DNA from 2 places in the Vogesella sp. AC12 genome. Region 1 is predicted to be linked to the other one. Evidence: riboswitches for the same ligand, from Rfam matches in the RefSeq annotation. Region 1 holds a riboswitch; the other holds the start of a gene.

The links. Region 1 has a riboswitch for glycine ahead of glyA (serine hydroxymethyltransferase). Riboswitches for the same ligand answer to the same signal wherever they lie in the genome.
Region 2: linked by a shared signal. The riboswitch ahead of gcvT (glycine cleavage system aminomethyltransferase GcvT) and the one ahead of glyA (serine hydroxymethyltransferase) in region 1 are both predicted to bind glycine.

The regions. Positions count from the first base shown of each region.
Region 1 is NZ_JANFNU010000005.1:224,346-240,543, reverse strand. It holds gene NOM55_RS10625 (DegQ family serine endoprotease) at 1-154, shown strand, start outside; gene dbpA (ATP-dependent RNA helicase DbpA) at 393-1,775, shown strand; gene NOM55_RS10615 (response regulator) at 1,843-3,432, opposite strand; gene NOM55_RS10610 (LysR family transcriptional regulator) at 3,682-4,581, opposite strand; gene NOM55_RS10605 (MFS transporter) at 4,678-5,931, shown strand; gene NOM55_RS10600 (YitT family protein) at 6,221-6,856, opposite strand; gene NOM55_RS10595 (LysR family transcriptional regulator) at 7,016-7,891, opposite strand; gene NOM55_RS10590 (LysE family translocator) at 8,008-8,610, shown strand; gene mmuM (homocysteine S-methyltransferase) at 8,669-9,607, opposite strand; gene NOM55_RS10580 (methyl-accepting chemotaxis protein) at 9,671-11,542, opposite strand; gene NOM55_RS10575 (LysR family transcriptional regulator) at 11,748-12,650, opposite strand; gene NOM55_RS10570 (NAD(P)-dependent oxidoreductase) at 12,760-13,404, shown strand; glycine riboswitch at 13,586-13,675, shown strand; gene glyA (serine hydroxymethyltransferase) at 13,925-15,178, shown strand; gene NOM55_RS10560 (L-serine ammonia-lyase) at 15,265-16,198, shown strand, end outside.
Region 2 is NZ_JANFNU010000004.1:150,157-166,354, reverse strand. It holds gene NOM55_RS08900 (hypothetical protein) at 1-119, shown strand, start outside; gene gcvP (aminomethyl-transferring glycine dehydrogenase) at 240-3,095, opposite strand; gene gcvH (glycine cleavage system protein GcvH) at 3,240-3,626, opposite strand; gene gcvT (glycine cleavage system aminomethyltransferase GcvT) at 3,703-4,788, opposite strand; glycine riboswitch at 4,821-4,915, opposite strand; glycine riboswitch at 4,927-5,028, opposite strand; gene NOM55_RS08880 (hypothetical protein) at 5,344-7,680, shown strand; gene NOM55_RS08875 (amino acid permease) at 7,887-9,221, opposite strand; gene gluQRS (tRNA glutamyl-Q(34) synthetase GluQRS) at 9,471-10,379, opposite strand; gene fdxA (ferredoxin FdxA) at 10,475-10,798, shown strand; gene miaA (tRNA (adenosine(37)-N6)-dimethylallyltransferase MiaA) at 10,897-11,853, shown strand; gene NOM55_RS08855 (cysteine hydrolase family protein) at 11,982-12,545, opposite strand; gene NOM55_RS08850 (GNAT family N-acetyltransferase) at 12,598-13,152, opposite strand; gene dtd (D-aminoacyl-tRNA deacylase) at 13,149-13,604, opposite strand; gene yaaA (peroxide stress protein YaaA) at 13,669-14,448, shown strand; gene NOM55_RS08835 (GFA family protein) at 14,529-14,927, shown strand; gene NOM55_RS08830 (2-hydroxyacid dehydrogenase) at 14,965-15,960, opposite strand; gene NOM55_RS08825 (PAS domain-containing methyl-accepting chemotaxis protein) at 16,193-16,198, shown strand, end outside.

The sequences.
Region 1 (16,198 bases):
GCTGCAGAACGGTGACGTGATCATCGGCCTGAACCAGATGGAGATCAGCAACATCCGCAGCTTCGAACGCGCGCTGCAAAACGCCAAGGGCAATATCGCGCTGCTGGTACGCCGCCAGGACAGCACGCTGTACGTGCCGCTGCGCCTGAACTGACGCGTGCGGCCAACCTTGCCGTCATCGTGCACAACCCCGCTACGGCGGGGTTGTTCGCATCTGGCACCGGCGCCCCCCCTATTTATCCGCCGGCCAGCCAGACAACTCCACACAACAAGCCGGTCATCACCGTCCGCGCCAAACCACTGATTTACCACCCGCCACCGCTGAAAGGTTGGCCGCAGCCGCCCTTGCTGCTACACTCCGCCCCTTGCTGATTAATCAACGCCAAGTCATTGTGAACAAAGCCAAATTCTCCTCGCTCTCCCTGCCGCAAAACCTGCTCTCCAATCTGGATAGCCTCGGCTACCACAGCATGACGCCGATCCAGGCCGAGAGCCTGCCCGCCATCCTCGATGGCCGTGACGTGATCGCGCAAGCCAAGACCGGCAGCGGCAAGACGGCGGCGTTCGCACTGGGCCTGATCAACAGCCTGAATCCACGCTGGTTCGGCGTGCAGGCACTGGTACTGTGCCCAACGCGCGAACTGGCCGACCAGGTGGCGCAGGAAATCCGCCGCCTGGCGCGCGCCATCGACAACATCAAGGTCATCACCCTGTGCGGCGGCACGCCGATGGCGCCGCAACGCGCGTCGCTGGAGCACGGTGCCCACATCGTGGTCGGCACCCCCGGCCGGTTGCAGGATCACCTGTTCCGCGAATCGCTGAACCTCAGCGGCGTGAAAACGCTGGTGCTGGACGAAGCCGACCGCATGGTGGACATGGGCTTCATCGAGGAAATCGTCGGCATCGTGCGCGCCTGCCCGCGCCAGCGCCAGACGCTGATGTTCTCCGCCACCTACCCGGACAATATCCGCAAGCTGGCCGAGCAGTTCATGAAGAACCCGCAGCAGGTGAAGGTGGAATCGCTGCACGACGACAGCAAGATCGAACAGTGGTTTTACGAGATCGACCCCGAGCAGCGTCTGGACGTGGTCGCGCGCGCGCTGCAAAGCGTGCGCCCCAGCTCGGCGCTGGCGTTCTGCAACACCAAGCTGCGCTGCAAGGAGCTGGTAGCCGAACTGGAGCAGGCCGGCTTCTCCGCGCTGGCGCTGTACGGCGAACTGGAACAGCGCGACCGCGACCAGATCCTGGCGCGCTTTGCCAACAAGAGCACCACTGTGCTGGTCGCCACCGACGTCGCCGCCCGCGGCCTGGACATCAAGGACCTGGATCTGGTGATCAACGTCGACGTGGCGCACGATCCGGAAATCCACATCCACCGCATCGGCCGCACCGGCCGTGGCGACAAGCACGGCCTGGCGCTGACCCTGGTCAGCCCCAGCGACGCGCGCCGCGCCTCGGCGGTAGAGGAATACCAGAAGGCGCCGCTGATCTGGGGTGAAGTCAGCGAGCTGAAGCCGGCACCCGGCGGCCCGCTGCTGCCACCGATGCTGACGCTGGAAATCGGCGGCGGCAAGCGTGACAAGCTGCGCCCGGGCGACATCCTCGGCGCGCTGACCGGCGAAGGCGGCATTGCCGGCAGCCAGGTCGGCAAGATCATGGTGTTCGAGTTCTGCACCTTCGTCGCGCTGGAACGCGGCATCGCGCAGCAGGCGATGGAACGGCTGTCGGTTGGCAAGATCAAGGCCAAGAGCTACAAGATGCGCTTCGTCAGCTAAACCACCACCCCGCCGCATGCAAAAGCCCGGATCACCGATCCGGGCTTTTTCGTGACCTGCCGCCGGCTCAGCCTTCGGACAGTATCTCGCGCTTGGACAGGATGGCGTTGAAGCCCTGCACCCGTTCGTGGTCCTGCGGCAGCCATTTCATCAGCTGCAGCACCTTGTCCAGGCTCTCCGGCGCACTGTCCTGCAGCAGCAGCGAACAGGCGTTCATGCCGAGACGGTCGTTGCGGGTCTGCGTCGCCACGCCGTACAGCATCAGTGCCGCCTGCTGTTTCTGACCGTTCTTCGCCATCGCCACCGCCTGATCGTTGGCCGCCTGCAGCGTGGTGTGCGCCGCCTCGATCGCCGCGATCATCACCTGGTTGTCACGCGACAGCGCGGTCATCAGCGTGACGTCCTGGTGGTTCTTCACGAAGCGCAAGGCCAGCTGCTGCAGCCATTCCCCGGCACAGTAGCCGTCGATGTCCTGCGGCAGGCGGGCCACCGCCTCGATGAAGCGGGTGGCGTCGCGCCAACCGGTTTGCGGCAGCAGCAGAAAGGCCGCCGCCTGACGCAGCAACGCCATGGCATCGGTATAGCGCTTGCGCCCCAGCGTCGACAGCGCGCGACAAACCAGCAGCAGGAACTGGTCGGCCTCGCCCTTGAGCAGGCCGCCCAGCTCCTGCGACAGGCGGTCCATCTTCTCCAGCTGCTCGCCCTCGCTGTAGGCCTGCAGCAGGTCGACCATCACCCCGGGGCCGAAGGCGCTGTTGTTGCGCCCGATCAGCACCGCCTTTTCCAGGTAGGTGGCCGCCTTCAGCGGGTCGCCGACGTTCAGCGCCGTCTCGCCACAGGCGCACAGGCGCTGGAAGTTGCGCGGCGACAGCGCCACCGCCTTTTCCAGGATCGACAGCGCCTCCTGGAACTGGCCGCCGTGGGTCAGGTTCTGTGCCAGCGCGTCGTAGGCATCGGTGTAGTTGGGGGCGTCGGCGATGATCTCGTTGAGGATGACCGTGCTCTGCTCGATGTCGTCCTGTTCCTTCAGGATGCGCACCATGCCCATCTTCGCCCACGGGATCGCCTTCATCGCCAGGATCTTCTCGTACACCTGCCGCGCCTCGCTGAACTGGTCGTTGAGCATATAGGTCTCCGCCATCAGCCGCAGCACGTCCATCACCTGCACATTGTTTTCGGCGATGCTCTCCAGCTGGCGCAGGATCAGCAGCGCCTGCGACACCTCGCCGGCCAGCAGCTTGAGGTGGGCCGGGCGCAGGAACAGCTTGCGCTGCAGCGCTAGGCGCAGGCGGTCGAACAGGGTCTGGCTGGAAAACGGCTTCAGGATGTAGTCGTCCGGCGCCACTTCGGCGGCGGCGACCACGCGCTCGTACTTGCGCTCGCCGGTGATCATGATCCACACCGAGGTCAGCGGATAGGCATTGCTGCGGCGCAGCAGCTCAAGCAGCTCCTGCCCGCTCATGCCGTCGCCCAGGTTGTAGTCGCACAGCACGACGTCGAACTGCTTGCGCCGTATCCGCTGCAAACCGTCGGCGGCATTGACCGCCGCCTCGGAACGGGCGATGCCAACCTGGGCCAGCATCGCGCGCAGCGACTGCCGCACGGTATGCGAATCCTCAATAATCAGCACCGTGGTGCTTTCATCGAACGTGTTCACACGCCCTCCTTTGTTTTTCTTATCGTTATCTGCCGCCGAAACGGCCTGCTCCAGTGCTGCAACCACACGCGGGGTGAGGCTAAAAATACAGCAAAGCCGGTGTTACTACCATAGTTGCGAACCCCGCTGCCGGCCAGTGTTGCCGTGGATCAAGCCGCACGCGGCACGGCCGCCGCGCCGGGGCGGCAACGTGGCGCAGATCACTGCGCCCGGCAGCGCTACGGTGCCATTTTTCACCCGCAGCACCCGCTACGACGCGATTGCGGCCAACGTTGGCAGCACGTCCAGAAACGCCGCCACCAGCGGCGACGATTCCTGCTCGCGGGTCGCCACCGCCATCGACAGGTAGGCGGCGGCGTCGGTGAGCGGGATGTAGCAGACCCCGTCCAGCTGCACGCAGGCCAGCGGCGACGGCAGGATGGCAATGCCCAGCCCGGCGGCGACCAGCGCGATCTGCGTCATCGCCTCGCCGGAGGTCTGCGCGATACGCGGCTGAAAGCCGGCCGCCTGCGCCAGCTGCCGGATCAGCGCCGGCAGCCCGGTGGACACCCCCGGCGGGTAAACGATGAAGCCCTCGTCGCGCAGCTCGGCAAACGCCAGCCGGGCGCGCGCCGCCAGCGGATGGTCGCGGCGGATCACCACGCACAGCCGGTCGCGGCGCAGCTCGCGGCGGTGGATGCCAGGCACCACCTCGTCGCCGTTGTAGCGCACGAAGCCGACATCCAGCCGCTGCTGCTGCAACGCCAGGTACTGGTCGCCGCTGAACATTTCTTCCAGCTTGAGGCTGACCGCCGGATAGCGTTCGCGATAGTGGCGCAGGCTGTCCGGCAGCACGCCGGCCAGCGGCATCGACGAGGTGAACGCGATGCGCAGCTCGCCGACCTCGCCGCGACCGGCACGGCGCGCTTCCTCGGCGGCGGCCTCGGCATCGGCCAGCAGGCGCCGCGCCCGCAACAGCAGCCGTTCGCCGGCCGTGGTCAGCAGCACCCGCCGCTTGCTGCGCTGGAACAGCTGCACCCCCAGCTCCGCCTCCAATGCCTGGATTTGCTGGCTGAGCGGCGGCTGGCCGATGTGCAAGCGTTCGGCGGCACGGGTGAAGTGCAACTCTTCGGCCACGGTGACGAAATAACGCAGATGGCGCAGTTCCATTAATCGCTTTTAGATATGAATAACTACTGAAATATATATTGGACTGCCAGATTGGCCAAGCCTAGCATCAGCCTGTCTTCTGCCCGGTACCTTGCCATGACCAGCTATTGCGCCCCCCTGCCGTCTCCCTGCCCCGTCCCGCCGACCGCGCCCGCCGGCGGCAAGCTGGTCACCGGCTCCGCCGCCTACCGCCGTACCGGCTGGGCGCTGTTCTGCGCCGGCTTTGCCACCTTCGCCATGCTCTATGGCGTGCAGCCACTGCTGCCGCTGTTCTCGGCCGAATTCGGCAGCGGCGCCGCCCACGCCAGTACCGTGCTCTCTGCCGGTACGCTGTCGATGGCGCTGATGCTGATCCCGGCCAGCCTGCTGGCCGACCGCCTCGGGCGCAAGCCGCTGATGGTGGCCGCCCTGCTGGTCGGGGCGCTGCTGACGTTGGCCGCAACGCTGACGCAGGGCTTTGGCGCGCTGGTCTGGTCGCGCGCCGCCTTCGGCATGGTGCTGGCCGGCCTGCCGGCGGTGGCGATGGCGTACCTGAGCGAGGAAGTGGAAGCCAGCTCGCTGGGCAAGGCGCTGGGGCTGTATATCGCCGGCAATGCGCTGGGCGGCATGAGCGGCCGCTATCTGGCGGCGCTGCTGGCCGATGTCGCCGGCTGGCGGCTGGCGCTGGCAGTGCTGGGCGGCATCGGGCTGCTGGCGGCGGCACTGGTGTGGAAGCAGCTGCCACCATCGCGCCACTTCCAGCCGGCTCGCGGCAGTCTGGCGCAGCTGTGGCACAACGGTCGTCGTCATTTTGCCGATGCCGGCCTGCCGTGGCTGTTCCTGTCCGCCTTTTTGCTGATGGGCTGCTTCGTCAGCCTGTACAACTACCTCGGCTACCGCCTGCTGCAGGCGCCGTTCGGCCTCAGCCAGAGCCAGATCGGCCTGGTGTTCCTGCTGTACGTGGTGGGGATCTGGTCGTCGGCGTGGGCCGGCACCCTCGCCGACCGCCTCGGGCGGCGCAATGTGCTGTGGCTGATGATCGTGGTGATGGCGGCCGGCTTGCTGCTGACGCTGCCGCAGCAGCTGTGGCTGGTGGTCGGCGGCGTCGCACTGTTCACCTTCGGCTTTTTCGGCGCGCACTCGGTGGCCAGCAGCTGGGTCGGGCGCCGCGCGCTACAGGCACGGGCGCTAGCGTCGGCATGCTACCTGACCGCCTACTACGCCGGCTCCAGCGTGATGGGCACGCTGTCCGGCGTGCTGTGGGAATCGCACCGCTGGCCGGGCGTGGCCGCCTGCCTCAGCCTGTTGCTGCTGGCGGCACTGGCCATCGCGCTGCACCTGCGCCGGCTGCCGCCGCTGCCCGGCACCTAAGAACCTGTTCAATGTCTGCTGCGCTTCGGCGATACGGCGTTGAAAACGACTTCGGAATGCTCATTTACCCCATGTAAACTCCGCTTCCTCAGTCGTTTTCGCCTTGTCTCGCTCTAGCTCGCGAGACTCTGAACAGGCTCTAAGAAGCGGCTCACGATCTCGCGAGCCAAAGTCAGACAAGGCGAAATTGGCCAAAAAAGCGCAGTTGACGTGGTGTCAATGAGCATTTTTTGGCCAATTGCAACGCAGGATCACACAGGCGCAGCCGATCGTGAATGGCTTCTGCGGCTTACATCGCGATATAGCGGTCGGGACGGTGGTTGAAGCCGATCACCATGTTTAGCGCCAGCGCGCCGAGGATGGAGCCGAGCAAGGCCGGCACGCTGACCATGAATAGCGACGCCAGCAGGATCAGCAGATCGACGCCTAGCTGCAGCTTGCCGGCACGGATGCCGTGGCGGTCCTGCAGGTACAGCGCCAGGATGTTGATGCCGCCGAGGCTGGCCTTGTGGCGGAACAGCGCGATAAAGCCCATGCCCATCATCAGGCCGCCGACCACGCCGCTGTAGAACGGGTCCAGCGGCCCGAAATGGGCAAACTGCGCGTGCAGCCCGGAGAACAGCGACAGCAGGCTGACCGCGACAAAGGTCTTGATGGTGAACGCCCAGCCCATGCGCTTCACCGCCAGCCAGTAGAACGGCACATTGATCAGCGAAAACACCACCCCGAACGGAATGCCGCTCTGGTAGTGGATCAGGAAGGCGATGCCGGCGGTGCTGCCGGTGAGCAGGCCGGCCTGCTTGAACATCGCCACGCCGAAGGCCACCAGCAGGGTGCCGACCAGGATGGCCAGAATGTCTTCCAGCAGGGTATGGGAAACGTCGTTGGTTTCGGGATCCAACAGGGTGTGGCTGGCGCTCGTCATCTCGAATTATTCCGCAGTGCAATATGTCAGCCGCGGATTGTAGCCAGCCGTGCGCCGAAGGCAATGAATCCAGATCAAAAAACCCGTGAATGGCAAAATTTTGCACACATAACGGCATAACCATTAATTCGGCGCAATATAAATGCCGAGCCACCACGCTCAGATTATCCTGTTTGCATGCAAGCTCAGCGTCTGCCGCATGCAGTCCGCCAGCCACGCGGCAAACGCCTGCTGCCGCGCATCCTGCGCCAGCGGCTGCAGCGACAGCAGCACGTAGTGACTGCCATCGGCGACAAAGCCCGCCGGGGCCTGCAGTGTCTGCGCCGCCAGATCGTCGGCCACCATGAACAGCGACGCCATCGCCACCCCCAGCCCGGCCAGCGCCGCCTGCAGGCTGAGGTAGAAGTGCTCGAACTCGCGGCTGCCGGCCAGCGCCATCGCGGCCGCCGGCTGCAAGCGCTGCCACTCCGGCCACGCCTGCGGCCGCGAACGGGTATGCAGCCGCACCGCGGCCGCCTGTTCGCGACAGACCGGCCCGACATGCTCTGCGGCCAACCTTTGCACGCAGTAGTGTGCCGGCAGGGCGAAGTCATCGCGCCGGATCGCCAGCTCGACATGGCCACTCTCCAGCCGCACTGCGCCGCCGGCGGCGCTGAGATGGACCTCGATATCGGGATGCAGCGCATGGAACTGCGGCAGGCGCGGGATCAGCCAGCGCATCGCCAGCGTCGGCTCGCACGACACCGCCAGCGGCGGCGTAGCGTCCGGCTGCAGTTGCGTCACCGCCTGCTGCAGGGTGTGCAGCGCCTCGCCGCAGGCAGCAAACAGCCGGGTGCCGGCGGCGCTGAGGAAGACTGCACGGTTGCGGCGCTCGAACAACGCCACGCCCAGCTGCTCTTCCAGCAGGCGGATCTGGCGGCTGACCGCGCCGTGCGTCACGCATAGCTCGTCGGCCGCGCGCACGAAGCTGCCGTGACGGGCAGCGGCCTCGAACACGCGCAAGGCGTTCAGCGACGGCAGTGCGGCAAAGCTCATCGGTTAGTTTTTCTCACGTAAATCAGGCAAAAACCATCGTTATTCATTGCCAGGGCAAAGCGTGACAATGACGGTCATCCGTTTACCCAGCACCAAACTCACCGAAAGTATACGCAATGACTGAACTGTTTGCCGTGATGACCATTACCCTGCTCGCCGTGATCAGCCCCGGCGCCGACTTCGCCATGATCAGCCGCAACAGCCTGCTGTACGGCAAACGCGCCGGCCTCGCCGCCGCGCTCGGCATCGGCCTCGGCGTGCAGGTGCACGTGATGTACACCCTGCTCGGCGCCAGCCTGTTGCAACAGACGCCGCTGTTGTTGCAGCTGCTGCGCGTGCTGGGCGCCGGCTATCTGGTGTATGTCGGCTGGTGTACCTTCCGCAGCGGCGCCGTCAACGAGGCGGCGGCGCCGGACAGCCACGGCCGCGCGCTGCGCAACGGTTTCCTCACCAATGCGCTCAACCCCAAGACCATGCTGTTCGTGATCAGCACCTACACCCAGGTCGTCGCCGCCAGCACGCCGCTGCCGGTACTGCTCGGTTACGGCCTGTTCATGTCGCTGGCGCACGTGCTGTGGTTCGCGCTGGTAGCGGTGCTGCTGGCGCAGGACGGCTTGCGCCAGCGCCTGCTCGGCGTGCAGCTGTGGCTCAACCGCGGCATCGGCCTGCTGCTGATGGCGCTGGGCAGCCTGCTCGCCGCCGGCCCGCTGCTGCATTAGATGCCATGAAAAACGGCGACCCGCAGGTCGCCGTGGCTGAGCTTGCCTCCGAACAGTCTTAGCCGCGCAGCCAGCCGGCCAGCGCGCGGATGTCGTCCGGCGAGGTGCGGCAGCAGCCGCCGATGCAGCTGGCGCCGGCCAGCCGCCACTGTCGTGCCGCCTCAGCAAAGGCCATAGGATCGCTGCTGCCGTGCCAGGTCTTGGTCACCGCGTCGTAGGCTTCGCCGGAGTTGGGATAGGTCAGCAGCCGCTTGCCGGTCTGTGCGGCCAACGTTTGCAGCAGCGGCACGATATGGCGCGGCGCGGTGCAATTGACGCCCACCGCCACGATCTGCGGATAGGCTTCCAGCTCGGCCACCGCCGCCAGCAAGGGTGTGCCGTCGCTCAGGTTGGCATCATCACGGCAGGAGAAGCTGATCCATGCCGCTGCCTGCGGAAAGTCCTGCTGCAGCACGCGGGCGATGGCACGCGCTTCCACCGCGCAGGGAATGGTCTCGCACGCCAGCAGATCCGGCGCGGCGGCCAGCAAGGCGGCAATGCGCGGGCGATGGAAGTCCATCAGCTCGGTTTCGCTGCGGCCGTAGTCGCCACGGTATTCGGAACCGTCGGCCAGCATCGCGCCGTACGGACCCACCGAGGCCGCCACCAGCGGCTTCTGGCGCCCGGCATGGTTGGCCGCATCGGCCCAGAACTCGTCGCGCGCCTGCTGCGCCAGCTGCACCGAGCGCTGCATCAGTTCCGCGGCGGCGGCTTCGTCCAGGCCGCGCTTGGCAAAGCCGCTGAACGACGCCTGGTAGCTGGCGGTGGTGGCGACATCGGCACCGGCGGCGAAGTAGTCGAAATGCACCTGGCGGATCAGCTCCGGCTGCTCGATCAGCACCCGCGCCGACCACAACGCGTCATTCAGGTCACAACCGCGACGCTCCAGCTCGGACGCCATCGCGCCATCCAGCACCAGCGGGGCATCCTGAAAACGGGCAAAAGGATTGGCAAACATTGAACAGACTCCACAAAAAGAAAAACCCCGGCACAGGCCGGGGCTTGCTGCATGCAAGATGTATCACAGACGGAATTGCGATACCAGTGCCTTCAGCTGGTCGCCGCGGCTGGCCAGTACCTGGATCGTCGCCAGCGCTTCCTGCAGGCTGCTGTCAGTCTGCTGCGCCATCGAGTTGACACGCTCGGCGCTACGCGCCATTTCGTTGGTAGCGATGCCCTGCTCGGCGGTGGAGGAAGTGATTTCGCCCATGCGGGTCGAGATCTCTTCGGCGTTGCCCTTGATCAGCTCCACCTTGCTGGCCGCTTCACGCGACAGGGTGACACCGGTTTCCACTTTCGCGTTGGTGGCGTCGGCATGGTTGATCGCCTCGCCGGTTTTCTGGATCACGGTATCGATCAGCTCGGCGATCTGCACCGTGGCGCTGGCGGTACGCTCGGCCAGCTTGCGCACTTCGTCGGCCACCACGGCAAAGCCGCGGCCCTGCTCGCCGGCACGCGCCGCTTCGATCGCCGCATTCAGCGCCAGCATATTGGTCTGGTCGGCGATGTCGCGGATCACGCCGACAATGCCCTTGATCTGCTCGGACTGGCCGGACAGGTTGGACATCACGCCCTGCAGCGACGACACCGCACCGACGATGGATTCCACCTCGCGCGCCACTTCCGCCATCGCGCGGTGCGAATCCAGCGAGTTGTCACGCGAACGCGACACCAGCACCTCGGTTTCGCCAACGTGGTCGGCAATGTGGTTGATGCTGACGGTGATCTGTTCGATGGTGGCGGCGGTCGACGACAGCTCTGACGACTGCACGCGCGAATCCTGGGCGATCTGCTCCGCCACACGGTTCAGGTCGGCAGCGTCGCGCGCCAGCGAATCGGATTCGTCGCGCACGGTGAGGAACATCTCGCGCAGCTTGGCCACGAACTGGTTGAAGGCTTCGGCAATCTGGCCGACTTCGTCACGGTTGCCGACCGGCAGCGTCTTGGTCAGGTCACCGTGGCCGCTGGCCACTTCACGCATCGCATTGCGCAGCACCGACAGGCCGGACAGCATGCGCGCCACGCCAACGTAGGCGAAGATGCCGGACACCACCAGGCCGATCACCAGCAGGCCTACCATCACCATCAGCAACTGTGTCACCGGTGCCATTGCGGCGGCCACCGGCACCATCACGCCGAGGAACCAGCCGGTCTTGCCCACCGGATACAGCGCGGTCAGGGTGGCGTCACCGTTGATCGACACGTCCACGATCTGGCCATCCTTGTTCACCGCGTTCATGTCGTAGCCGGCCACCACCTCGCCGATCTTTTTCAGGCCGGATTCTTTTTCCGGGTGCGCAATCACGGTGCCGTCGCCGGTCACCAGGAAGGCATAGCCGTCACCCGGCAGCTTGGCGGCAACCACTTCATCCACCACGCGCTGCAGCGTCACGTCACCACCGGCCACGGCCACCAGCTGGCCGCCATCCTTGCGTGCCTGGGCGAAGGTGATGATCGGACGCTTGGTGGCGGCATCGATATAAGGCGGCGACGCGATCGGGCCGGTCGCATCCTTGGCCGCCAGATACCATGGCCGCCCGGTCGGGTCGTAGCCTTCCGGTACTTTCGGCGCACCGGTGAACTGGGTCATGGTCTTGTCCGGCTGACCGATGTACATGTCGTCAAAACCGCCGGCATCGCGCGCCTGGTCCAGCACCGGCTGCAATTCGCCGGTACCGAAGCGCGGCAGCGCCGAGGCGACGATCTTCTGGCGGGTGGACACCCACTCGGCAACAAAGCTCGCCTTGCTGTTGGCGGCCTGATTGATTTCGTTACGGATGGCACTGGACAGGGCGTCGCTCATTTTCCAGTACGCGACGGCACAGAACATGACCGCGAGTACCGTCAGTACCAGCAGCACGAAGGCCATCAGGCGAGTACGCAATGACATCATGATGTGTATTCCCCACTGAATTTTGTAAGTTATGGTGCGGCATAGTACTACTAAGCCCACCTGTGGTTATTTGTTTATATTCACAAAGCCATTTCATGGCATTTCGTTAACAACGGAATTTTGTATTCTGCGCACAATCCTCATTAGCTGGCATTTTTATATAACAATATCGAAACAATCCGGCAACAAACCGCCCTTGCCAATGTCAAAGATGGCGTTCGCCACCCAAGGCCGCCTGCAATGCCGACATTGCATGTCGCACTTTTGCAGGTTGCCCCTCGCGCCGCGGTGTCACCATCCACAACGGCAATTCCGGCAGGCTCCACTCGCTCAGCACCGGCTGCAGCAGACCGGCGGCCAGTTCCTTGCGTACTTCCGGCTCCGGTTGCAAGGACAGGCCCAAGCCTTCCAGCACAAAGGCACGCGCCGACAGGATATTGTTGCTGCTGATACGCGGCGGCATCGATAAAGTCACCGTTTCTGCACCGCGCGTCAACTGCAAGCGGCTCAAGCCTTCGTGCGCGGCCACCCCGACCCAGTCGTGTTGCAACAGCTCGGCCGGTGTTTGCGGCAGGCCATGCTTTGCAACATAGACCGGCGACGCACAAATGACAAAGTGCCAGTCGGCCAGATGGCGCGCCACCAGTGACGAATCCTTCAGCTTGCCGGCCCGGATCGCGAGATCAATCTGCAACTCCAGCAGGTCCACCATCTCGTCGTGAAAGAACAGCCGCAGGCTGAGGCCGGGGTTGGCCGCCAACAGCGGTGCCAGCGCGCTGCTGAGCACGCCGCCGGCCAGGCCGCTGGGGGCGGAGATGCGCAGCTCGCCCACCGGCGCATCGCGCAGCGCCGACAGCTGCTGCTCCGCCTGCCGCGCCGCCGCCAGCATCGCCGCGCAGCCCTGATAGAACAGCTGCCCGGCCTCGGTCAGCGTCAGCTTGCGCGTGGTGCGCTGTAGCAGGGTGACGCCATGGCGTTGCTCCAGCCGCCGCAGATGCTGGCTGACCGCCGACGGCGTGATGCCGAGGCTCTGCGCCGCCGCGTTCATCGAGCCTTTCTCGATCACCCGGGCAAACACCGCCATGCTGCGCAATTCGTCCATATTCATTATTTCAACTTAACAATCAATCAATTTTACGACGGATTATCGGAATGTGAATCGGCAATTACACTACTCTCATCAATCACCGCCCGTCAGCGGGCAGCAAGGAGCACTCATGAAAATCGCACTGATCGGCGCCAGCGGCTTTGTCGGCTCGGCCATCCTGAAAGAACTGCTGTCGCGCAATGTCGCCGTCACCGCCATCGCCAGCCGTCCCGAGCGCATCGCTGCTGCGGCCAACCTTGAGGTGGTGGCCGCCGATGCCTACGACGCCGACGAGGTGGCCCGTGCCGTGGCCGGCCACGACGTGGTGATCAGCGCCTTCAACCCCGGCTGGGACAAGGCCGACATCCGCGCGCTGTTCCTCGCCGGCCACCAGGCTATCGTCGCCGGGGTCAAGACCGCCGGTGTACCGCGCTTCATCGAGATCGGCGGTGCCGGCAGCCTGTTCGTCGCCCCCGGCGTGCAGCTGATTGACACCCCGCACTTCCCGGCGGAATACAAGGAAGGTGCCGAGGGCGCGCGCCAGGCGCTGAACCTGCTGCAACAGGAAACGCAGCTGGACTGGGTGTTCGTGTCGCCGCCGGCGCTGCTGTCGCCGGGTGCGCGCAGCGGCCAGTACCGTCTCGGCGGTAACGAGCTGCTGATGGCAGGCGAAGCACCGGCCGGCATCAGCGACGCCGACCTCGCCGTGGCGGTAGTGGACGAAGCGCTGCAGCCGCAACACCACCGCCAGCGCTTTACCGTCGCCAGCGTCTGATTCCCGCCGCGATAGCACACCTTATATAAGCATACGGTTTTGCAGTGCAAACCCTGCCGAACGCCTGATCCGACTGGATCGGCGCGTTTGCGGCAGGTTTTTTTGCTGCAACAGCACATTGAATACTGTCGTCGATGCGTTGACAGCCGCGCGCCGCTTCACTAGATTGCGACCAGCCAATCAAGCCGCTGCAGGAGAGACTGTCATTCGCTGACAGCGCCGAAGGGGAATCGCCCCGGAAACTCTCAGGCAAAAGAACTGCAGCGACGTCTGGCACTCTGGAGAGTAGATCAGCCGCAAGGCCGGATCTCGCCGAAGGAAGCATGGCCCGGTGGGTACACCGTGCGCCGCAATCTCTCAGGCAAAGGGACAGAGGGGGCATCGTCCGGCAGACGCCGGGCGGGCGCCATTGTCCTTTACGCCGCACATCCATGCGTCAACGCCCTGCCCGACCCTGCCGCCACTACCAGCGCGGTTGCGGCCAACCTTTGCCGTTCGCGCCAAGAAAAAGGAATGCACGATGTTTACCAAAGAGATGGAGATTGCCGGTTTCGACGACGCACTGTGGGCCGCGATGCAGGCCGAGGCACAACGCCAGGAAGACCACATCGAGCTGATCGCCTCCGAGAACTACACCAGCCCGCGCGTGATGCAGGCGCAAGGCAGCCAGTTGACCAACAAGTACGCCGAGGGCTATCCCGGCAAGCGCTACTACGGCGGCTGCGAGCACGTCGATGTCGCCGAACAGCTGGCCATCGACCGCGCCAAGCAACTGTTCGGCGCCGACTACGCCAACGTGCAACCGCACTCCGGCAGCCAGGCCAACGCCGCGGTGTACATGGCGCTGCTGCAGCCGGGCGACACCGTGCTGGGCATGAGCCTGGCGCACGGCGGCCACCTCACCCACGGCGCCAAGGTCAACTTCTCCGGCAAGATTTACAACGCGGTGCAGTACGGCATCAACGTGGACACTGGTGAGATCGACTACGACGAAGTGCAGCGTCTGGCCAGCGAACATAAGCCGAAGATGCTGGTCGCCGGCTTCTCCGCCTACTCGCTGGTGGTGGACTGGAAGCGCATGCGCCAGATCGCCGACAGCGTCGGCGCGTATTTCTTTGTCGACATGGCGCACGTCGCCGGCCTGGTGGCAGCCGGGCTGTACCCGAACCCGGTGCCACACGCGCACGTGGTCACCACCACCACCCACAAGACGCTGCGCGGCCCGCGCGGCGGCCTGATCCTGGCGCAGGCCAACCCCGAGCTGGAAAAGAAACTGCAGTCGCTGGTGTTCCCCGGCATCCAGGGCGGCCCGCTGATGCACGTGATCGCCGCCAAGGCGGTAGCCTTCCTCGAGGCGCTGCAGCCGGAATTCGTCGACTACCAGAAACAGGTGCTGGCCAACGCCCGCGCCATGGTGGAGGTGTTCCAGCAGCGTGGCTACACGGTGGTGTCCGGCAAGACCGATGACCACCTGTTCCTGCTGAGCCTGATCGACAAGGGCCTCACCGGCAAGGCCGCCGACGCCGCGCTGGGTGCCGCCTGCATCACCGTCAACAAGAACGCGGTACCGAACGACCCGCAAAGCCCGTTCGTCACCAGCGGCATCCGCATCGGCAGCCCGGCGATCACCAGCCGCGGCTTCAAGGAAGCGGAAGCCGGCCAGGTGGCGCACTGGGTGTGTGACATCCTCGACGACATCGACAACGCCGATGTCGCCGCCCGCGTGAAACGCCAGGTGGCGGAGCTGTGCGCCGCCTTCCCGGTTTACCGCTAAGCAGCAGCGGGCGCCGTCATTCCGACGGCGCCCGACTATAGTTAAAACAGAACCTGCGCCGCAGGCACCACCTCAAGAGAAGCAACATGGCAATCAGTGTTTTTGATTTGTTCAAGATCGGCATCGGCCCGTCCAGCTCCCACACCGTCGGCCCGATGCGCGCGGCGCGGCAATTCGTCGCCCGGCTGGAAAAGGACGGCCTGCTGGCGCAGACCGCCAGCGTCAAATCCGAAATGTTCGGTTCTCTCGGTGCCACCGGCAAAGGCCACGGCAGCGATGTGGCGGTACTGCTCGGGCTGCAGGGCGAATACCCGGACCTGGTCGACACCGATGCCGTCGACGGCATGCTGGCCGCCATCCGCAACAACAAGCGCATCGCACTCCTGGGCACGCACGAGATCGACTTCATCGAGTCCGAGCACCTGATCCTGCACAAGCGCAAGGCGCTGCCCTATCACCCTAATGGCATGATCTTCGAGGCGTTTGCCGCCGACGGCAGCAGCCTGTCCAAGCGCGCCTACTACTCGGTCGGCGGCGGCTTCGTGGTCGACGAGGCGGCGATCGACGCCGGCTTCGTGCCACCGGGCATCACCGAGCTGAAGCACCCGTTCAAGAGCGGCGCCGAGCTGCTGGCGCTGTGCCAGCGCCACGGCAAGAGCATCAGCCAGATCATGCTGGAGAACGAGTTGGCGTGGCGCAGCGAGGACGAGATCCGCAGCGGCCTGCTCAACATCTGGCACGTGATGCAGGCCTGCGTGAAGCGCGGCTGCGAGCGCGAGGGCATCCTGCCCGGCGGCATGAAGGTCAAGCGCCGCGCCGCCGACATGCACCGCAAGCTGCTGTCGTCGCCGGAAGCGGCGCTGCGCGACCCGCTGACGGTACTGGACTGGGTGAACCTGTACGCGCTGGCAGTGAACGAGGAAAACGCCGCCGGCGGCCGCGTGGTGACCGCGCCGACCAACGGCGCCGCCGGCATCATCCCGGCGGTACTGCACTACTACGCGCGCTTCATCCCCGGCG
Region 2 (16,198 bases), on a different contig from region 1:
TCGGTGCCGCGGTCGATGTCACCGCCGCCGGTGTGCGCGCCGCCACCCGCGACGACGAGCCGGCACCAGCCAAAGCGGCAAGCGATGCCGCCTGCCCGCCGGAAGGTCCCTGCCCGTAAGCCGCCCCGTCGCGTCGCGGCCATGAAAAAACCCCGCCGTCTCCGGCGGGGTTTTGCTTGCGTGGCGGCCAGGGTTGGCCGCAGGCGCGCTGACTCGTACGCTGCTTACTCGTACTCGGCTTATTCGTACTCCTCTACCGACGGGCAGCTGCACACCAGGTTGCGGTCGCCGTACACGTCGTCGATGCGGTTCACGCTAGGCCAGAACTTGTTGTCCAGCACGTAAGGCAGCGGGAAGAACGCTTCTTCGCGGCTGTAGGCACGCGTCCACTCGCCAGTGATGTCGGCCTTGCTGTGCGGCGCGTTGACCAGCGGGTTGTCGTTCAGCGGCCAGACGCCGCTCTGCACCTTGTCGATCTCCTGACGGATGGCGACCATGGCGGCGATGAAGCGGTCCAGCTCGGCCTTGGATTCCGATTCGGTCGGCTCGATCATCAGCGTGCCCGCTACCGGGAAGCTCATGGTCGGCGCGTGGAAACCGTAGTCCATCAGGCGCTTGGCGACATCTACTTCGGTGACGCCGGAGGCGGCCTTCAGCGGACGCAGGTCGATGATGCACTCGTGCGCGACACGGCCGTTGGCGCCGGTGTACAGCACCGGATAGTGTGCCGACAGGTTCTGCATCAGGTAGTTGGCGTTCAGCAGTGCCATTTCGGTGGCGTGCTTCATGCCTTCCGCACCCATCATCGCGATGTACATATAGGAGATCGGCAGGATGGAGGCGGAGCCAAACGGCGCGGCGGAGACCGCGCTCTGACCGGCCACTGCGCCCGGCACTTCCGACACCACGTGGTTGGCCATGAATGGCGCCAGGTGCGACTTCATGCCGATCGGACCCATGCCCGGGCCGCCGCCGCCGTGCGGAATGCAGAAGGTCTTGTGCAGGTTCATGTGCAGCACGTCGGCGCCGATGTCGGCCGGACGGGTCAGGCCCACCTGCGCGTTCATGTTGGCACCGTCCATGTACACCTGGCCGCCGTTGGCGTGGATCAGGGCGCAGATTTCCTTGATGCCTTCCTCGAACACGCCGTGGGTGGACGGATAGGTGATCATCAGCGCGCCAAGGTTGGCCGCATGCTGCTCGACGCGGGCCTTGAGATCGGCCATGTCCACGTTGCCGTTGTCGTCGGTTTTCACCACCACCACCTGCATGCCCAGCATCTGCGCGGTAGCCGGGTTGGTACCGTGCGCCGATTGCGGGATCAGGCACACGCTGCGGTGCGCTTCGCCACGGCTGGCGTGGTAGCGGCGGATCGCCAGCAGGCCGGCGTATTCACCCTGCGCGCCGGAGTTCGGCTGCATCGAGATCGCGTCGAAACCGGTGATCGCCAGCAGCTGCTGTTGCAGGCCTTCGATCATTTCCAGGTAGCCAACGGCCTGGTCGCGTGGTGCGAACGGGTGCATGTTGGCGAATTCCGGCCAGGTCACCGGAATCATCTCGCTGGTGGCGTTCAGCTTCATGGTGCAGCTGCCCAGCGAAATCATCGAGTGGTTCATCGCCAGATCGCGGTTTTCCAGCTTCTTCAGGTAGCGCAGCATCTCGTGCTCGCTGTGGTGCTCGTTGAACACCGGGTGCGACAGGATCGCCGATTCGCGCTTCAGCGCGGCCGGGATGGCATCGCTTGCGGCCGCGTCCAGCGCGGCGATGTCGGCGGCCTTGCCGGTGAACAGCTCGATCAGCTGCGCGAGGTCCGCCTCGGTGGCGGCTTCGTGGAAGGCCACACCCAGCACGCCGTTGCCGGCATCGCGCAGGTTGATGCCGGCGGCCAGTGCCGCGGCGTAAACGTTGGCCGCACGATCGCCCAGCTCAACCTGTACCGTGTCGTAGAAGCGGTCGAATACCAGCTTGCCGCCGGCGGTCTTCACCGCGTGGGCGAAGATCGCCGCCAGACGGTGGATGCGGGTGGCGATGCGCTTGACGCCTTCCGGACCGTGGTACACCGCGTACATGCCGGCCATATTGGCCAGCAGCACTTGCGAGGTGCAGATGTTGGAGTTGGCTTTTTCGCGGCGGATGTGCTGCTCGCGGGTCTGCAGCGCCATGCGCAGCGCGGTCTTGCCCTTGGCATCAATGGACACGCCGATGATGCGGCCGGCCGCGGAACGCTTCATGTCGTCGCGGAAGGCGAAGTAGGCAGCGTGCGGGCCGCCAAAGCCCATCGGCACGCCAAAGCGCTGGGTGTTGCCCACCGCCACGTCGGCGCCCATTTCGGCCGGCGACTTCAGTGCCACCAGCGCCATCACGTCGGCAGCCACGATGGCCACCGCGCCACGGGCTTTTGCCGCAGCAATGTACGGGGTCAGGTCCAGCAGCTCGCCGGATTCGCCCGGGTACTGGAACAGCGCGCCGAAGTAGTCGCCGTTGCCGGCTTCTTCCGGATGGCCCAGCACCAGCTCGAAGCCGAAGTATTCGGCGCGGGTCTTCAGCACGTCCAGTGTCTGCGGCAGCACGCGGCGATCGACGAAGAACTGCTCGGATTTCACTTTCGACACGCGGCGCGCCAGCGTCATCGCTTCGGCGGCGGCGGTGGCTTCGTCCAGCAGCGAGGCGTTGGCCAGCTCCAGGCCGGTGAGGTCGATCACCATCTGCTGGAAGTTGAGCAGCGCTTCCAGGCGGCCCTGGGCGATTTCGGCCTGGTACGGGGTGTAGGCGGTGTACCAGCCCGGGTTTTCCAGCACGTTGCGCAGGATCACGCCCGGCACCTGTACCGGGTAGTAACCCAGACCGATGAAGGACTTGTTGACGATGTTCTTGCTGGCGACGGTTTTCAGTGCCGCCAGTGCGTCGGCTTCACGCATCGCCGGCGGCAGGTCCAGCGCGCGGTTGAAGCGGATGCCGGCCGGCACGGTCTGTGCCACCAGGTCTTCGACGGAGCTGACGCCGATGGCGGCCAGCATGTCGGCTTTTTCGGATTCGCACGGGCCGATGTGGCGGGCGATGAATTCTTGATGATTGAAGAGTTGCGAGAGCGACATGTCTTCGATTCCGTTTGCTGAATAAGCCACGAAACACACGGAAGGACACGGGGCAGGCAGGCTGCCGGTGGGGCGTGTGTTTCCGTGTGGTCCGTGGCTAAAAAACAAAAAGCCCTACTGTCTGACGACAGCAGGGCTCGTTCATCAGGCGCCGATTTCGGCAGCGTAAGTCGCTGCGTCCAGCAGGCCGTCCAGATCAGCGGCGTTGGCCGGCTTGATCTTGAAGAACCAGCCAGCGGCGTACGGCTCGCTGTTGGCCAGCTCCGGGTTGGCTTCCAGTTCGGCGTTCACTTCCAGGATTTCACCGGCGATCGGCGCGTACACGTCGGACGCGGCCTTCACCGATTCCACCACACCGGCTTGCTCGTCGGCCGCCAGGTTGGCGCCAACGGCTGGCAGCTCGACAAATACGATGTCGCCCAGCAGCTCTTGCGCGTGCTCGGTGATGCCTACGGTCACGGAGCCGTCGGCTTCCAGGCGCAGCCATTCGTGGCTGGATACGTATTTCAGTTCGGCAGGAATGTTGCTCATGGTTTCTCTCCAGAAAAATGCGTTGTCATGGTGTGGATCGGGACTGCCTCGGCTCGCCCCGTCGTTATACACCAGCTTATTCAAAAACTTTCTTGCCGTTGCGCACGAACGGCATTTTCACCACACGCACCTCGGTCAGCGTGCCGCGCAGGTCAACCTGGGCGGTGGCGCCGGTGGCAGCCGGGACGCGGGCGATGGCGATGGAGTGTTTCAGGGTCGGCGAGAAGGTGCCGCTGGTGATGATGCCTTCGGCACCGTCGACCACGACCTTCTGGCCTTCGCGCAGCACACCGCGGCCTTCCAGCACCAGGCCGACCTGTTTCATCGGCACGCCGGCGGCTTTTTGCGCTTCCAGCGCCTTGCGGCCGATGAAGTCGCGCTCTTCCGGATTCCAGGCGATGGTCCAGCCCATGCCGGCTTCCAGCGGCGACACGGTCTCGTCCATGTCGTGGCCGTACAGGTTCATGCCGGCTTCCAGACGCAGGGTATCGCGCGCGCCCAGGCCGATCGGCGCCACGCCGGCGGCTTTCAGCTCGTTGAAGAAGGTGATGGCCTGATCGGCCGGGATCATGATTTCGAGGCCGTCTTCACCGGTGTAGCCGGTGCGGGCGTAGAACCACTCGCCGGACGGCAGACCCTGGAATACTTTCAGTGCCTGGATGGATTCGGCCAGGGCCGGCTTGACGGCGCAGACCTTCTCGATGGCTTTCGGGCCCTGCACCGCCAGCATCGCGAGGTCGCGGCGCACTTGCAGCTGCACGTCGAAGCCGGCGGACTGCTTGTCCATCCATGCCAGGTCTTTCTCGGTGGTGCCGGCGTTGATCACCATGCGGTAGCCGGTGGCGGTCAGGTACACGATCAGATCGTCGACCACGCCGCCCTGCTCGTTGAGCATGCCGGAGTACAGCGCCTTGCCTTCGAAGCCGAGCTTGGCCACGTCGTTGGCGATCAGCTTCTGCAGCCAGACCTTGGCGTCGCTGCCACTGATGTCGACCACGGTCATGTGCGACACGTCGAACATGCCGGCGTCGCTACGCACGATCTCGTGCTCTTTCAGCTGCGAGCCGTAGTGGATCGGCATTTCCCAGCCGGCGAAATCAACCATCTTCGCGCCGGAAGCGACGTGGGCATCAAATAAAGGGGTACGTTTCGGGGCCGTCATTGCAAGTCCTTGGAGTGAGATTTGTCCCTACCTCACACCCCTCTGTCCCTGCACCTGAGATTTTCCGGCATTGCGCCGTTAGCCCCTTCGGTGGGCGCTGTACGCGCCGCTCTCCAGATTCTGCGGGCCGATTACGGCCCGATTCTTGCAGTCCTTTTGCCTGAGCGATTGCGGGTGCACTTGCGCCTTCGGCGGCGGCGTCCGGTTTGGCCCGGCGCGGCTCTCTCCTGCGGAATGGGCGCATTATCGTTGCCGAAAGCCGCCTTGGCAAGCTGGTTTTGCCGGCAGATCAGCCGCTTGCCACAGACGGCGGCTGATCATCTAGAAATCCGTGCTGGGCGGGATAAAAATCGGCAGGAAAGCAGGACAACACCATCAGAAATTGACTGCATGGAGCTATCTGTAACTGCGTGTGTTTTTGAGCATGATTAAGTAATTATTGGTAACGATGAAATATTGAATTATCATTACCAACCATGCACGTCGTACAACTGATATGCATTCCCATATAGGGGTGCATTACAAGTTAGCCACCTCCAAATCAATGCAGTTTAATTGTGTGAAATCATGTCTTCTAACTACAAAGCAAATATGTCTTTTGAAGCCGAAGTGCGGCGCATTGCTGAGGCCGTATGGAACCTTCAACCAGGGCAGTGTCAGCCAATGCACTACCCAAACGACCCAGTCGTCCGCGAAATAGATGGAATCGCCAGACTGCGCGACATCACACACCTGTTGATGGTCACCACCAGTACGCGACTTGACAAAGTAAAAGACGACTGCAAGAAGCTTTTGTCAGCCGAGAGAATAGAACAGACGCAAGCTGCTGCCGTTTCCAAATGGCTTATCACCGAAAATCAACTTGATGCACAACATATAGAACATGCACGTAAACAGAACGTACAAACTCTAACCTTGGCTCAGTTTCAACGCCGATTCTTCGATGGTGCAAAATACTTATCGCTCAGAAGAAAGGCTCCCTTTGGATCTGCTAGAGATCCACTCACTGACTCTACATCTTTGCCCGACAACACTTACGTACCCTTGCCTATGCGTGTAGGTTTTGATACGTCAACAACGAAGCCAATGACAGGACGAGAGATAACGCTTGATCAAATTTGCACTCGAATACTGGCCGGCGATATTGTTGTATTGAAAGCTCCATTTGGATCAGGCAAGAGCCTCACCACACGTGAAATTTTCAAAAAACTAGCTGCAGCCCATACCAAAGACACAACAAAATCTGTGCCACTGACACTCAACCTACGAGAGCATTGGGGTGAGGACTATTGCGATGAGATGTTGGATCGGCATGCCAGATCAATTGGCTACACGCCTCGCGAAGATACTGTAGTCGCTTGGAGAGCAGGTATGTGCTCTCTATTACTCGATGGGTTCGATGAGGTTGCCGCACAATCGGTCGTTCGCACCGAAAATAAGAATTTTATGAGAGAGGCGCGCCGTCGAGCACTAACTGGAGTGCGCGACTTTACCCAAAAACTTCCCGCAGAAGTCGGAATTTTCATCTGTGGTCGTGACCAGTACTTTGACTCTGATGCAGAACTTGCTAGCGCACTTGGGCTCACAGGAAGGAAATTTATAGCGGTTGACTTGGGAGAGTTTGATGAACACAGTGCCAATGAATTCCTGCGAAGACATGGAATCAATCAATCGCTTCCCGATTGGTTACCACGCAAACCCCTCTTGATGTCTTACTTGCTTAGGCACGACCTCTTCAATCAGGTACTTTCAATTGATGGAACAAAGGGTTTTGGGAACGCTTGGGATGCTTTCCTTGAGGCCATTTGCACCCGCGAAGCATCGCTTGAAAGATCAGTGATGGAATCAACGACCGTTCGAGCAGTACTTGAACGTCTCGCGTTTTCTGTCCGAGCAAAAGCAAACGGAACAGGGCCAATTTCAGGGGTAGACCTTGCGGAGGCCTATACAGCAGAAACAGGACAATCTGCTGGCGAAGGCGTCTTGGCGCAGCTTCAACGACTTCCCGGTCTTGCACAGCGGGACGCTGAATCTGGAACACGTTCATTCGTAGATTTTGATATGTTGGCTGCACTTCAGGGTGGAGCTTTCGCAAACCATGTTTTGACGAGTTTTCGGGACGTTAAAACAGTGCCGCTGGCAGCACTGAGCGAGCAGGCTCAGGATATGGCAGCTTACATTCTGGGTAAGAACGGAGCGACCGCTGACACACTGCAAAGTGTGTGCAGTCAGCTTCTGCTCTCTTCACCGCATGAGCGCGGCACCCACCAATATGCAGCGGACTGTCTTTCCCTAGCTATACGCTTTGCTACGCAAAGTGACAGGACTGAACTCAACTTGCATGGTTTAACGATAGAAAATGCAGCCTTAGATCGGATTTCACTTGACGAAGTGACCCTTAAAAACGTTACCTTCCGAAACTGCACTGTTCGAGAAGTCCAACTAGCCGAGTCTGTCATTAAACAGGGTGTCACATTCTCATCCTGTCTTGTTAGTCGCGTTATTGGAGCCAGCAACAGGGCCGGTGTGCCAATATCAGTCATATCAGAGGACTCTGAAATTGAGACCTTTGACAATATGTCTACGAACAATGCAGTCCTCAAGCTTGGCGTCCCTCCCCAGATGAAGGCATTTCTTACTATTCTTCGAAAACTATATAAGCAAGCTGGTGGAGGGCGGAAAGTTGCTGCATTCTCGCGAGGCATCAATCACCAAGATGTACTCCACTACATTAATCCAGTTTTGGCCATCCTACAGCGACACCAATTCGTATCAGTGTTCAACTCAGTTGTTCATCCTGTTCGTCGGCAGTCAGGCCGAGTAGAGGCCATTTTAGCAGCCCCCACACTGGTGGAAGACGCCGTTGTCACCGAAGTTCGTAATCTCGAATAAGGGCTAACTATGCGTTCAAACTAATGCCACCAACCACACACCGCGGATATTTTAAAACTACCGATAGCACAGATAAGCCACAGGCACATCCCCCCAAAAAAGTATCCAACGTTGGCCGCGAACCAAACACCCGGTGAGCATAACTCACCGGGCATTTTTTACACGGGGAGCCAAGCGCGAATAACGCCTGCCCTGTCATACAAGGCCTAGCCTTTCACCAACCGCTCTCTCAACTGCCACAAATACACCGGCAGCCCGGCCAGCAGCAGCAGCACACCCCACATCACCACCTCGGCCCCGGAGCCGAAAATGGTCCACAGCGCGAACACGAAGCCGCCGCCGGAGAACGCCAGCGGCGCCAGCCAGTCGCGGGGACGGAACTGCCGGTGGCGCTGCAGCATCACCGCCAACAGCGCCATCGCGCAGAACGCGTACGGCAGCAAGGTGGTGGCGGTGGCCAGCAGAATCACGAACTCGAAGATCTGCACCCCGCTGTCGCCGCCGGCGTACTTGCACGCGAGCAGAATGGTGACCAGCAGCGTGGACAGCAGCAGGCCGACGATGGGCACGCCGGCCGCGTTCTCGCGCTTGAAGAAGGCCGGGAACAGCCGGTCGCGCGCGGCGGCGGCCGGGATGTGGCCCTGCATCAGGCACCAGCCGTTGAGCGCGCCGAAGCAGGAAATCACCGCGCCGAGGCCGACGGCGTAGTACGCCCACTCGCCCCACAGGCTGCGCGCGGCATCGGCAAACGGCGCCGCCGATGCGGCCAACGTTGCCGCCGGCATCAGCCCCTGCAAGGCGACGGTGCTGGCAATGTACAGCGCGGCGGCGAGCAGCGTGCCCAGCACCGTGGCGCGCGGGATGGTGCGCTCCGGCCGGTCTACATCACCGGCCGGCACCGACGCCGACTCCAGCCCGAGAAAGGCCCACAGCGTCAGCGCCATGGTCGCCGGGATCGCCTCAGACAGCGGCTTGTGCTGCGGGTTGAACACGACAAAATCGGGGTTGAGGTACAGCAGACCGGCGACGGTGACCCCGGCCAGCGGCAGCAGCTTGATCAGGGTGGTGACGATGGCCACGCGGCCCGAGCTTTGCGCGCCGCGGCTGTTGATCCACGTCACCAGCCAGATCAGGCCGATGGCGGTGGCGCCGGCGGCGAGGTTGCTGTCGTTCAGCTGCGGGAAGAACACCCCCAGATAGCTGACGCCGGCCACGGTCAGCGCGGCATTGCCGGCCCACAGCGCGATCCAGTAACCCCAGGCGATGAGGAAGCCAGCGAAATCGCCGAAGCCTTCGTGGATATAGGCATACGGGCCGCCGGCCTTGTGCGGCAGCAGCGTCGCCAGCCGGGCGAACACCAGCGCGAGGCAGATCGCGCCCAGCGAGGTGATCACCCAGCCGATCAGCGAGGCGCCGCCGTACTGCGCCAGCGACGCCGGCAGCAGGAACACGCCGGAGCCGATCATGTTGCCCACCACCAGCGCGGTGCACATCCAGATGCCGAGTTTGCCTTTGGCGGCGGGTTGCGGAGCGTGACTCATGCGGTCCTCCGTGCGGAAGAACGCTGACGCCAGCGGGGAAACGGGCACGGCGCGGCGGCCGTGCAAGCGATGAAATCCTGCATGATGGGTTGAGGGTCCTGAATGGGGCGGCGCGGCCGCTGTTGCTCTGTCTGCGTGCCGCCGCCGGGCAGCGGCACCCTGGCAACCTGTTCCGGTTGCTCTGCCATGACAAACGGGCCTCGAAAGAGGCCCGTCTGGCGAAAGGGTGGCGATTGTATACCAAGTTCACTATGCAATGACGATAGGTCCCGGCGGCACCCGCGCCAGCTGCCAGTTGCCGCGCGCCCACTGCCACAGCTCGGCCACGTCGCCCGCTTCTGCCGGCGGCGCATGCCCCAGTCGCGTCAGCGCCTGCCGCAGCCCGGCGGCGGCCGACCTGGCGTCGATTGCCGGCGCCAGCGTCTGCTTCGACAGCTTTTCACCGGCGGCGTTGACCATCAGCGGCAGGTGACAGTGCGTCACCGCCGGCCCGCCCAGCTTCTGCCGCAGCCACAGCTGGCGCGGCGTCGACACCAGCAGGTCGGCCCCGCGCACGATGTCGGTCATGCCCTGCGCGATGTCGTCCACCACCACCGCCAGCTGGTAGGCCCAGAAACCGTCGGCGCGTAGCAGCACGAAATCGCCGATCTCGCTCTGCAGGCGCTGGCCGTACTCGCCCTGCAGCCAGTCGTGAAACGCGGTGCGGCTGTCGTCCACCCGCAGCCGCCACGCCCGTGCGCTGCGCCCCGGTGCCACGCCGTGACGGCAGGTGCCGGGATAGACCATGCCGTCGGCGCCGTGATGGCCGGCGGCGGCGATTTCCTTGCGGGTGCACGCGCAGCCGTAGGCGTCGCCCTGCGCCACCAGCTGCGCCAGCGCCGCGCGGTACCGCTCGTGACGGTCATGCTGGTACACCAGCTCGCCGTCCCACTCGAAGCCGAACGCCTGCAGCGTGCGCAGGATGGCGTCGGCGGCACCGGCCATCTCGCGCGGCGGATCGAGGTCTTCCATGCGCAGCCACCACTCGCCGCCGTGGCGCTTGGCTTCCAGATAGCTGCCGACCGCGGTGGTCAGCGAGCCGGCGTGCAGCAGGCCGGTGGGGCTGGGCGCAAAGCGGCCGCGATAGGGCAAAACGGGAACGGGGGCAGTGACGGACATGGCAGGAGCAGCGAAAATAGAGAGATACGACTAAAATATTGACTAAACAACTCAAGCATTACCCCGGACACCCACCATCAAAGGAGCGCGCCCAGATGACGCACGTTGTAACCGAAGCCTGTATCAAATGTAAATACACCGACTGCGTCGATGTCTGTCCGGTGGACTGCTTCCACGCCGGCCCCAATTTCCTGGTGATCGACCCCGACGAGTGCATCGACTGCACGCTGTGCGTGGCGGAATGCCCGGCAGAGGCGATCTTCGCCGAGGAAGACCTGCCGGCCGACCAGCAGGACTTCATCGCCATCAACGCCGAGCTGACGCCACTGTGGCCGGTGCTGTCCGCCAAGATTGACGCGTTGCCCGACCACGCCGACTGGCTGCCGGTGAAGGACAAGCGCCACCTGCTGGAACGCTGAACGGCAGCACGCCGGTGAGTCGCAGCTGCGGCCAACGTTGGCCGCAGCCGGCCACGCCATGCGACAATGGCCGGCCATTTCCTTAGCCTGACACCACCATGTCCGATCATCCTGCCGCCATCCTGTTGATGGGCCCCACCGCCTCCGGCAAGACCGGCCTCGCGCTGGCGCTGGCCGAGCGCTTCCCGGTCGAAATCATCAGCGTCGATTCCGCGCTGGTCTACCGCGACATGGACATCGGCACCGCCAAACCGACCGCGGCGGAAATGGCGCAGTGCCCGCACCACCTGATCGATATCATCGACCCCACGGACGCCTACTCCGCGGCGCAGTTTCACGCCGACGCCAACCGCCTGATCGCCGACATCCACGCCCGCGGCAAGCTGCCGCTGCTGGTCGGCGGCACCATGCTGTATTTCAAGGCGCTGACCGACGGCCTGTCCGACCTGCCGCAGGCCGATCCGGCGCTGCGCCAGCAGCTGGAAGCCGACGCCGCCCGCCTCGGCTGGCCGGCCATGCACGCGCGTCTCGCCGCCCTCGACGCCGTCACCGCCGCCCGCCTCGCCCCCAACGACTCGCAACGCATCCAGCGCGCGCTGGAAATCTGCCTGCTCAGCGGCGACACCATGTCGGCGCTGCTGGCACGCGGCCGCGACGACGCCGCGCGCGGCAACCTGCTGCGGCTGGCACTGAATCCGGACGCGCGCAGCTGGCTGCACCAGCGCATCGCGCTACGCTTCCACATCATGCTGGAGCAGGGTTTCCTCGACGAAGTCAGCCGCATCCGCGAACGTTGGCCGCAGCTGTCGCTGGAGCTGCCGTCGATGCGCTGCGTCGGCTACCGCCAGGCGTGGGAATACCAGGACGGCCTGTACAGCCACGCCGAATTCGTCGAGCGCGGCATCGCCGCCACCCGCCAGCTGGCCAAGCGCCAGATCACCTGGCTGCGCAGCATGGCGGCGGACAACCTAAACCTGGCCGCCGACCACGACGACATCCTGAGCCCGGCCTGCCACGCCATCGAACGCTGGCAGGCGACACAGCGGCACGCCTGAGCGGCGACAGTAGTTAGAGCCGCTAACAAAACCTCGCAGAGCACCTGAGCCAAGGCGCGCCGACGCAGACAGTACAAGTCGTACGGCAAGGAGGCGCAACGCAGGATCAGGGGTTTTGTTAGCGGCTCTTAGTCCGCCGCCAGCAAGGCCAGTGCCTGCTCGCTGCTCAGCACCCGCGCATACTCGCCATCCAGATTCGACAGCGCCATCGCGTGCACCTCGTCCGCGCTGCGCGGCGTGCCGTGGTAGTCAGCCTTGGAGAAGGCGAAAGTGGCATCGCTGACCACCAGCGTGTCGAAGCCGAGATTGCCGGCGCTGCGCGCGGTAGCCTCCACCGAGTTGTTGGTGCTGACGCCGACCAGCAGCAGGCGGCGGATACCGCGCACGTGCAGCCAGCGCTCCAGCGCACCGTGGGTGAAGGCATCGGGCACGTTCTTCTCGAACACCATCTCGCTGTCCAGCGGCTGGAATGCCGGCTGGAACGCGGCGCCGCTCTGGCCGGGCCAGAACAGCGAGCGCGGCGTGCGCGACATGTGGCGCACGTGGATCACCGGGTGGCCACCGGCGCGCCAGACGGCAAGCAGGCGCATGATATTGGCCTCTGCCTGCGGGTTGTTGCGCTCGCCGGCCTGCGGCATGGCCATCGCCTGCTGCATGTCGATGATCAGCAAGGCCGGGATCTGTGTTGTCATTATCGGTTTTCCGTGATTCAAAATTTCGCGGCCAAACCTGGCCACGCTTCATTCAGGACGGCTGCACCCAATCCTGCCGCAGCAAGGAAAACGCCAGCAGGTCATGATATTGTCCGAGCCAGAATCCGGCCTCGCGCAAACGCCCTTCCTGCACAAAGCCCAAGCCCTGCAGCAGACGGATGGACGGCAGATTGTCCGGGTGGACCTGGGCCTCGATACGGTTAAGCGCCATGTTCGCAAAGCCCCAGTCCAGCGCCAGCTGCAACGCCTCGCGCATCATTCCCTGCCCGCGATAAGCCGGTGCCAGCTCGTAACCGAGCGTGCAACTGCGCCAGCCGCGATTCCACTTGAACAGGCCGCAGCTACCCGCCAGTTGCTGATCGGCCCGTGATTCGACAGCCCAGCGCAGCCACGGATTGGGCAGCTGCTGCCAGCCGATAAAGACCGCCACCTGCGCCTCGGCCTGTGCCAGCGTCTGCAGCGGCTCGGTGCCGAACCATTGCATGGATACGGCATCGCGGTAGATATCAAACAGTGCCGGTGCATCCTGCGGCCGGAATTCGCGCAGCGTCAGCCGTGCACTCTGCAGCGCGGGGAAAGCGCTCATTCCGGCGTCTTGCTGTCCAGCCAGATGGTGACCGGGCCGTCGTTGACCAGCGCCACCTGCATGTCGGCGCCGAACACCCCGGTCGGCACCGGCTTGCCCAGCGCCGTGCCCAGCAACTGCACGAATTCGTCGAACATCGGCGACGATTGCTCCGGCCGTGCCGCACGGCTGTAGCCGGGGCGGTTGCCCTTCTTGGTGGTGGCGAACAGGGTGAACTGGCTCACCGCCAGCACCTCGCCGCCGCAGTCGAGCAGCGAGCGGTTCATCACGCCGTCGTCGTCGTTGAAAATGCGCAGCTGGCTGATCTTCTTCACCAGCCACTCGCTGTCGCCGCGGCTGTCCGGCGCCTCAATGCCGACCAGCAACAACAGCCCGGCTCCGATCGCGCCGGTGACCTGGCCGTCGACGGTGACCGACGCCTCGCGCACTCTTTGTACCAATACTCGCATCATCCCTCCTGAAAAGCGTTTCGGCTCTGCGTTACAATCCCTGCCATTGCGCGTGACAAGGATTGCTATGTTAATGGTTATTTCTCCGGCGAAAACGCTGGATTTCGACACCCCGCCGCGGACGGTACCGTACACGCAGCCGGATTTCCTCGATCACAGCATGGCGCTGATCCGCGTGCTGCGCGACAAGTCGCCGGCCGACATCGGCCAGCTGATGGGCATCAGCGATGCACTGGCGCAGCTCAACGTCGGCCGCTACCACGACTGGCAGCCGGATTTCACGCCGGACAATGCCAAGCAGGCGGTACTGGCGTTCATGGGCGATGTCTACGAGGGGCTGGATGCGGCGTCGCTGGATGCGAGCGAGCACGACTACCTGCAGCGCCACCTGCGCATCCTGTCCGGGCTGTACGGCCTGCTGCGGCCGCTGGACCTGATGCAGCCGTACCGGCTGGAGATGGGTACCCGCCTCGCCAACCCGCGCGGCAAGAACCTGTACGAGTTCTGGGGCACGCTGATCACCGAGGCGCTGAATCGCGAGCTGGAGAACGAGGCGGCGCCGGTGCTGGTCAACCTCGCGTCCGACGAGTACTTCAAGTCGGTGAAGCCGAAGCTGCTCGACGCCAGCGTCGTCACCCCGGTGTTCCAGGATCTGAAAAACGGCCAGTACAAGATCATCAGCTTCTACGCCAAGCGCGCGCGCGGGCTGATGGCGCGCTGGGCGACGCAGCGGCAAGTGACGGACGCCGAGCAGCTGAAGGCGTTCGACAGCGAGGGCTACGCCTTCGTGCCGGAGCTGTCCGATGCCCAGACCTGGCTGTTCCGCCGCGATCCGGCAGCGCAATAAGCTGAGTGGGAAACGACACAGGAAACCACGCGGCCACCTATTTGCGGCCAACGTTGGCCGCAAAACAAAAGGAATCCCCGATGCAAGGCAGCTGCCTGTGCGGCACCATCCGCTATGAAATCGACCGCCTCGACGCGCCGATTACGCATTGCCACTGCCTGACCTGCCAGAAGGCGCACGCAGCGGCGTTTGCCAGCACTGCCGGCGTGCTGCGCCAGCACTTCCGCTGGCTGGCGGGGCAGCAGGCGCTGGGCAGCTACGAATCGTCTCCCGGCAAGCTGCGCCACTTCTGTACCCACTGCGGCAGCCAGCTGGTGGCGGAGCGCACCGGCCAGCCGCACGTCATCGTGCGCGTGGCGACGCTGGACGACGACCCCGGCGTCAGCCCGCAGCAGCACATCTGGTGCAGTCACGACCGGCCGTGGCTGGCAAGCGGCGGCCAGCCACAGTTTGCCGAATGGCAACCGGGCCGCGAATGACGGTTGCGGCCAACGTTGGCCGCAAGCGCAGCCGGCGTCAGCCGTGCACCGCGTTGTCCAGCACCGCACCGCGGGCGAAGGCCTGCACATTGCCCAGCGTGGTGCGGGCGATATTGTCCAGCGCCTCGCGGGTGAGGAAGCCCTGGTGCGAGGTAATCAGCACATTGGGGAAGGTCAGCAGCCGCGCCAGCTGGTCGTCCTGCAGCCCGGCCTCGGACAGGTTTTCAAAGAACACGCCCTCTTCCATCTCGTAGACATCCAGCCCCACCCCGCCGAGGCGGCCATCCTTCAGCGCCTCGATCAGCGCCGGGGTATCGATCAGCCCGCCGCGGCTGGTGTTGATCAGCAGCGCGCCGCGCTTCATCTGCGCCAGGGTGGTGGCGTCGATCAGGTGCCGCGTCGCCGGCAGCAGCGGCAGGTGCAGGCTGACGACGTCGGACTCGGCCAGCAGCGTGGCGCGATCGACATAGCTGAAGCCGAGCTGATTGGCCAGCAGCCGGTCCTGCGCCACGTCGTGGGCCAGCACGCGCATGCCGAAGCCGCGGGCGATGCCGATCGCCGCCTCGCCGATGCGGCCGGTGCCGATCACGCCGAAGGTCTTGCCGTGCAGGTCGAAGCCGACCAGCCCGTCCAGCGAAAAGTCCATCTCGCGCACCCGCACGTAGGCCTTGTGAATGCGGCGGTTGACCGCCAGCAGCAGCGCGAACGCGTGCTCGGCCACCGCGTGCGGCGAATACGCCGGCACCCGCACCACGCGGATGCCGTGCCGGCTACAGGCCGCCAGGTCGACACCGTTGAAACCGGCGCAGCGCAGCGCCACCAGCCGCGTGCCGCCGGCGGCCAGGCTGGCCACCACCGCCGCGTCCAGCCGGTCGTTCACGAACGGACACACCACCTCGAAGCCGGCGGCCAGGGCCACGGTGTCGCCATTGAGGCGCGGCTCGAAAAAGCTCAGCGCAAAACCGTAATCATGATTTGCTAAGGTCAGCGCCTGACGATCGTATTGCTTGCTATCGAAAACGGCGATTTTCATGTGCGCTCTCTCCATGCTGTATCGGATTCGATACAAATCTGCCGTATCAAACGGCAACATTCATTAAAAGCCACTGCAATAACTCCGATGATTTTAAACAGGAAAATCAGAGTCGCGCAGCCTTGATCCAGATCAAGCGGATAAATGGCACGCTCCATGACGTGGTTATACCATGCGTGGCTTGCAGCGTTATCCACCTCCACGATTGCCTAGCCGTCTCAGTGTCCGAATCATGAAA